Regions from separate parts of the Phosphitispora fastidiosa genome, predicted to be linked through region 1. Evidence: riboswitches for the same ligand, from Rfam matches in the RefSeq annotation. Region 1 holds a riboswitch; each other region holds the start of a gene.
The links. Region 1 has a riboswitch for cyclic di-GMP ahead of flgB (flagellar basal body rod protein FlgB). Riboswitches for the same ligand answer to the same signal wherever they lie in the genome.

Region 1 (2,263 bases):
GTGTTTTTCAGGATAAGGTAATGACAGTAGTACCTATAGCAGGTGGAGGGGAAAGGCTGGGTACGCTGGTGCTGGCGAAATTTAACGAGCAGTTTACCAATGAGGACCTGGTTTTGGCCGAATATGGCGCAACAGTGGTCGGCATGGAGGTTCTTCGAATAAAAGCAGAACGTGTTGAAGAAGAAGCCCGTAAAAAGGCTGCTGTGCAGATTGCCCTGGGAACCCTTTCTTATTCTGAACTGGAAGCAATTGAACATATTTTCGAAGAGCTTGAAGGTGATGAAGGCCTGTTGGTAGCCAGCAAGATTGCTGACAGGGTAGGAATTACCCGCTCTGTTATCGTCAATGCCCTAAGAAAGTTTGAAAGTGCCGGGGTTATTGAGTCCAAATCGCTGGGCATGAAAGGGACTTATATTAGGATATTGAATGAGCGGCTGTTGGATGAGCTGCATAAGCTGAAACATTAAAAAAGAACCTACAGTGTTATAACACTGTAGGTTCTTTTTTAATTGTGCATGTTGGTGAAAATGGCTCCTGACTGCGTTGTGCGGCTGACCGTAATCCTCGACGTACGTCCAGTACGCCTGCGGTTACGGTCAGCCGTACGCCTTGTCAGGAGCCATTTTCCCACCTCCGGGTCGGATGAATAGCAAAAGCTGAAATGAAAAAAATGCGGCAGTTTAACATACTATGGTGAATCTTTAATCAATGCGTTGTACAACTAATCGCAATCTTGATGCCGGGGGTCCCCCCGTTTTGTCGGGACGGCGGTCTCCGAAGGAGCCGGGGTTCCGGTAACAAAATGGGGGCATGGGGGGTCCCCCCGTTTTGTCGGGACGGCGGTCTCCGAAGGAGCCATTTTCCCACCCGCGGGTCGGATGAATAGCAGAAGAAGTAATTGCAGTGTAATTGCAGGTGAAAACGGCCTTCTGGGAGAGGGTGCGAGATTTGTCGATAAACCAAGTAATTTCAAAGAAAATTAGATAGTAAAAAAAGGATTTTGGGTAACAATGGCGAAATATTGTTACATTGGAAATCGTTACACAATACAGGTTAAAATTGTAGGTTGCCAAATGGTAAAAAATTATAAAAAAATATAAAAAAATGTAAGAAAAGGTAGGAATTTTGGGAACGAATGACGAATACACCCCCAAGGGTTTACATATTTTATCCAGGGTTACATTTTATTCCTGAATGTGAGTTCACAATACATCCAAACTTTGTTAAAGGCAAATTTACTGAAAGGTAAAGGCGCAAAGCTGCGGACCTAGAGGCTTGGTTATGATACCATTACAATTATGCAGTTATCGTAAAAACGGTCATTGAATATTATGATGCTGGTAACTTCCATTATATTGTATTAAATGGGCTATTTATTCAGAGCTATGGTTGCGGGCTGCCGAAGGGAGGTTAGCATTATTATGCCAAACTGCGGTAGCTGTGGTTTGGATTTTTACGTTATGGGAGTGATTAGATTTGATCGAAAATCTGTTAATTACCAAGACGATGAAAATGCTTGAAAAGGGTCTTGACGCATCTGCCCTGAGGAACAGGGTGATCGCGGACAACCTTGCCAATGTGGATACCCCGGGATATAAAAGGTCAGATGTGCTATTTGAGGAAGAGCTGCGGAAGGCTATAGGACGGGAGACTGGACTGGCCGGGAAGCTCACCCATGACAGGCACATTCCGATTGGCAGAAAATCAGAATTTAATGTAACGCCGGAGGTTGTCAGAAGTGAAGATGCGTCTATGAGAAATGACGGTAATAATGTGGATATTGACAGGGAAATGGCGGCATTGGCAAAAAATACAATTATATACAGCGTATTGGCCCAGGAATTAAACGGTGAATTCCAGAAAATTAAGATGGCTATTAATGGAAGATAATGTTCGGGACTGAGGAGGGTTACCATGAATCTTTTTAAGGCATTAGATATCAGCGCATCCGGAATGACGGCACAGAGGCTGAGGATGGACCTCATTTCTGAAAATATAGCTAATATTAATACTACCAGAACCGAGGCGGGAGGACCTTACCGCCGGAAGATGGCTATTTTCGAGGCCAGGGGACCGGAAAGCAGTTTTGCGGGGATCCTGGGCAGAACTCTAGAACAGCAAAAGACAGGTGCCGGGGTAAGGGTTTTAGGGATAAATGAAGACAAGAGCCCTTTTAAAATGGTTTATGACCCCAATCACCCTGATGCCAATGATGAGGGATATGTGAGCATGCCCAATGTCAACATTGTGACTGAAATGGTAA
Region 2 (2,263 bases), on a different contig from region 1:
TAATGTACAAAGAGACATCTGTCTCTGTTTCATCATCACACCCCCTTTCCGAACAGTTTTCTACAGAAAAAACAAATCTGCACTTAAAGTCATTGTACTATTTTGATAAGTATAAATGCTATCAAGATATTGCGATTGTTTTTGTGGATATTGCTGTGTTTTTATGAATATTGGGTATTGTTTTTGTAATAATTACTGTGTTCTCCCCGCCAGGCGCGTATGCTGACAGGAATGCATATTTACCGCCCACATTTTACATTATATGTTTAAGGTTATATTTCTAAAGAAAACTTAGAGGAGGATTGAAGATGCCAGAATACATTGTGCAAGTGAACCAGGATAACAGTATTGACATTCCGCCGGCAGTAAGGGACAGGCTCGCCCTGGAACCAGGGGACAAGATTGTGATGAGATTCGATAATGCGGCAGAACACGTGGTAATGGGAAAACTTCCTATGGAAGCGGCTGAAAAGGCTCGGGAACTGGAGGGAAGGCAGGGAAAAACAATAAAAATAAGCCCGTAATCCGGGTTATCGGGGGTGTGCCCCCTTTGAACAAGAAAATTGACACCGAAGATAACTTTTTCGGAGTCAGTTTTCTTGTTTTTCAGTCAATGTAAAGGAAATATTGCCAGCCTGACGAACAGATAGATTATAGAAACCTTGGGGGGCTATCACATGTCATCTGTTCAGAAAAAAAACTGTTTGAAATGGGAGAACTCAAAATTGTATCCGGTTATTTCACCTGAAGGAGAACTTCTTGGTCACGGCCGCCTTGTTGATGACCGTTATATCAGGCTATTCAATCACCTGATGTCAACAGGCCGGCCCCCCAGACCAGTTAAAAAGCCCATTGAACTCTCAATATACCCGGTGCTTGCTGAAGATGGCCGGGTTGTGGGGGAAGTACCTCTGATCAACAGGAGTTATATCCTGGCAAACAGGTTTACGGTGAGCCATTATATTAATTATGAGGTGGAAGGCGAGATAACCTGATTTTCTACCTCGGCTGATTCCCCATAGATCTTATTGTATGCTATATCCCAGCGTTTTCTGGTTAGCACTTCAGTTTTGGGTTCATCCTGTTCATAATAATATATTGCATAAATATCCCCCGTATCCTGATTCATAAACATCCTGGCTGTTGCTTCATCAATGTTTTCACCGACAACCCAGTACAGGACCCGGTATCCCTTAACAACATCAAGCATATGAACACGGAGGACCTGTTTATAGAGACTGAGTATACTTTCCTGGTTTTTCATCAACTCAAACCACTTTTTTGTCACCGACCGCCTTACCGTATTCCCACAACTGTCGGGAATCTCAAGCTGAATCCTTTCCCCAAACAGGGTATCCCAGATTCCTACCGAAAAATGCATACATATCCCTCCCTATGTTAACTTTAAGTCAGCATAGCACTTCACCATATCTTTATTACGCTAATGCGTACTATTTTAAGTCGGTGAGCCGCTATAAGAAAATAACAACCCCTTTTTTCGCCATGAATAAAGGGGTAATTCGCTTGAGCGGCAACCTGGCAGTCCTAGTGAAAAATCACCTTAGACCCATGGCTTTGCGTCCCCGGCTTTCGCTGGGTTTGCCAAAATATTAACTTGTTTCTTATTTCTCCTTAATTCTCATTTCAACATTAATTCTCATTTTCCTGCCAAACGGCTCAAAATACGGTTTTCAGGGGTTAAAATGCGGTTTTTAGGGGTTAAAATGCAGCAAGTAACAAGTGAATACTGCCGCGAATATAATGTGTTGAGTGAAGGGCTGAAAGGGGGCTAATAATATGAATAAAATCGATGGCTATAAGAAATTCATTGTTGCCCTGCTTACCTTGATAGTACTAACATTGCATACATTCTTCGGTAAAAACCTTAATCTGGACGTAAATGCAGCAGCTGATGCAATAATTGGCGCAGTAAGTGTAGGGTATATGATCGCCCAGGCAGTTCATGACATATTTAAGGAGAAATCAAAGATTCATATGCTTACAGGAAAATAAAGAAGAGGGGGTTCAACCCCCCTCTTTTCCCTTAGAATTTAGCAGCGGTTCTAATTTAGCAGCTAATTCGTCTTCCCCTAATCCGGAAACGTCAATACTGAGGACGATCAGTCCGACCTGCTTCAGCACCTTTTCAACAAAATCATCTTTTTCAATTTTGGCATCCTTTTGAGCGGAATCATCCAGCTGAATTACTGCCAGCGGCTCCAAGCTGTCTGCCTTACAGACTGCGAAGTCGACATACCTGTAA
Region 3 (2,263 bases), on a different contig from region 1:
TGATTTCCTGCAGAAGCTTCCGATCCGGGTAGCGGTTTATAAATTCGCCAAAGGTGTCCAACACCAGCCTGTCCAGTGTATCTGTCAGAACGATTTTGTCCGCTTGCTCCTTTTTCAGCATGATAAAGCTCGCAATGCTGGACGGAGACTTCTCAAAGTAGTATTCCTGGCGCTTTCCGTCAAGACCGTACATATATCCGATGATTAGCTCCTTCTTTAGCAATTCAGTCAATGCTTCCTTTTCCATTTCGTGTTCCTCCCTGATATTTTGAATTTAATCCCAGAAGGATGCGGCAGGACGGAAAAGACCGCCCTGCCGCATAGTTTCCAAGATCAAAAAAATGATCTGCTTGTTCTTCATTACATATTAACGCTTCTATTCGACACTACTTCCCGAAGCGAAAAAAGCCTTACGGCTCTCAGTGCGGCAGCATAAACGGTTTGCCGGTTGAGCAAACGCCATAGGAATTTCACCTCTCCCAGGATCTCTGCGAGCCGCCCCCATTGCTTGAGGTCTGTGGCTGGACGGAAGTAGCATTGTCACTGTCCATTTCATTGCGAAACAGTCCACCACAGACTGTTTTATGACCAGGCGTTCCCGCTCGTCACCTTCGATGCCATCGGTTCGACGGATGAAATTCATCCGCAGGCAGTCTTGGCGCGCCCGTCAACGTCGCTGCCGCTTTTCACACGGCTGGACAGCTCATGTATTTATGCTGCCGGATATGTAATTTTCAAAGAGCAAGAGAGAGAACATAAAAACCCCCTCACTTCTATAGGGAAAAAATGAGGGGGTTGCACGGAAAAATTCTTATTTTTCCATAAGTTTTTTTATTTTGCCAAGGATTTTTATCTTTCTGTCATGGATGGTCATATAGGGACTCCCTGTTTCCGCCGAAAACTGACGCTCGCTTTTGCCCCTAAGATACAACTCCTCGATGAGCGTTCTTTCCGACTTGTCGAGCATTTCGAGGCATCGGTACAGCTTAGCGATCATCATCCTTTTTATGATCGCGTCCTCCAGGGACTCCATCATAGTGGATATTATGTATTCCACGGAAACGCCGTTCTCGATACAGCCTTCGAGCGAGATGTTGTTTTCTTCTGATAGCTCGTCCAGGTATTTTTCCCTGTCCCGGCACTTGTAATATGCTTTATAGACCTCCTTTGTCACAGAAACGCGCTTGCCTCTAACCAGCAGAGTATATTTTTTGCCATAGTTTTCCATCGACTTGTCCTCCATTTCGAGATCTTTTAAATCTGAAAAATGAAGAACAAGCGGAGGAGAGCGGCACCTTTCGAATGTAACAATGTACCTATTTGTCGTTTTTTCTCGAATAAATGTGATTTTTGTCAAAAAGAAAACCGCAATCTGCGTATTGCAAACTGCGGTTTTCCAGTCAATATGTGTGTGCTGCAATATGAAAAATCTTATGGATGCGCATAAAGCCATAAGGCCGGAGAGTGCATATTCGTACCGAGAGAGATAATGCTTGCGTAATTTTTTTCATGTGCCAATCCTCCCGATGCTTGTAAACAGTCTCAGGTTGCGCATGAGTGTTGTATTACCGAAATTCTCAACCATGGCAAACAAAAAAACCCGCCGCTATAAAGGGCAGGTTTAATACTAGTCTCTGCGGCAGCTAGGCTATCATAGTGCAGCAAGCACTTTAGACCCTATGGCTTTGCGTCCCTGCCTTTAGGCAGGTTTGCCCTTTTCGCTGATTATTCTATTTTTATCATCAAGTAAGTTTTTTCTAAACTTCATTATCGATTGAATTCGATTAAATCTCTTGCATTTACTGGCCAAAATATTTACCATAAGAGAAAATTTTTACTTTAATACTTTTTAGGAGGTTCCGGTTGATAAAACATAAACATGCTGTTTGTCCCAATATTCGTCATAGCGACCACAGTCAATACTGCTGCCAATCCTTGGAACATTATTTTAGTCATAATCTTCCACATTCTGTCTCCCCCCTTTCACTTTAAATGTAAGTAAAATGTCCCATAATCCTATAAACCTATGTCCCAACGGTGTTAGAGTAAATGCCTGCCACAATAGTGCAAACGCCATTGTCCAGCCAATCAAACTGTCAGTTCCCAGAATAGTTAAGATAATAGATATCATCACTACTGCAATTAGCGTATACCAACGAAAGGCTACTTCTTTAGCTCTGCTGCTAAAAGGCTTATTAAGGGGAGCCTGGGGTGAATAATACCAATATAAAAAAATGGATAGTACCGATATAGCAACCAAAAC

Region 2: another riboswitch for cyclic di-GMP. It lies ahead of Ga0451573_RS16295 (hypothetical protein); the one in region 1 lies ahead of flgB (flagellar basal body rod protein FlgB).
Region 3: another riboswitch for cyclic di-GMP. It lies ahead of Ga0451573_RS17980 (sigma-70 family RNA polymerase sigma factor); the one in region 1 lies ahead of flgB (flagellar basal body rod protein FlgB).

The regions. Positions count from the first base shown of each region.
Region 1 covers NZ_JAHHUL010000020.1:20,679-22,941, forward strand. Annotated here, with positions in the region: gene codY (GTP-sensing pleiotropic transcriptional regulator CodY) at 1-467, shown strand, start outside; cyclic di-GMP riboswitch class I at 1,219-1,404, shown strand; gene flgB (flagellar basal body rod protein FlgB) at 1,477-1,890, shown strand; gene flgC (flagellar basal body rod protein FlgC) at 1,915-2,263, shown strand, end outside.
Region 2 covers NZ_JAHHUL010000021.1:52,689-54,951, forward strand. Annotated here, with positions in the region: gene Ga0451573_RS16280 (stalk domain-containing protein) at 1-36, opposite strand, end outside; gene Ga0451573_RS16285 (hypothetical protein) at 309-524, shown strand; gene Ga0451573_RS16290 (hypothetical protein) at 678-995, shown strand; gene Ga0451573_RS16295 (hypothetical protein) at 968-1,381, opposite strand; cyclic di-GMP riboswitch class I at 1,528-1,614, opposite strand; gene Ga0451573_RS16300 (hypothetical protein) at 1,798-2,013, shown strand; gene Ga0451573_RS16305 (DUF2726 domain-containing protein) at 2,026-2,263, opposite strand, start outside.
Region 3 covers NZ_JAHHUL010000028.1:523-2,785, reverse strand. Annotated here, with positions in the region: gene Ga0451573_RS17985 (recombinase family protein) at 1-247, opposite strand, end outside; gene Ga0451573_RS17980 (sigma-70 family RNA polymerase sigma factor) at 812-1,228, opposite strand; cyclic di-GMP riboswitch class I at 1,636-1,724, opposite strand; gene Ga0451573_RS17975 (cyclic lactone autoinducer peptide) at 1,840-1,968, opposite strand; gene Ga0451573_RS17970 (accessory gene regulator ArgB-like protein) at 1,949-2,263, opposite strand, start outside.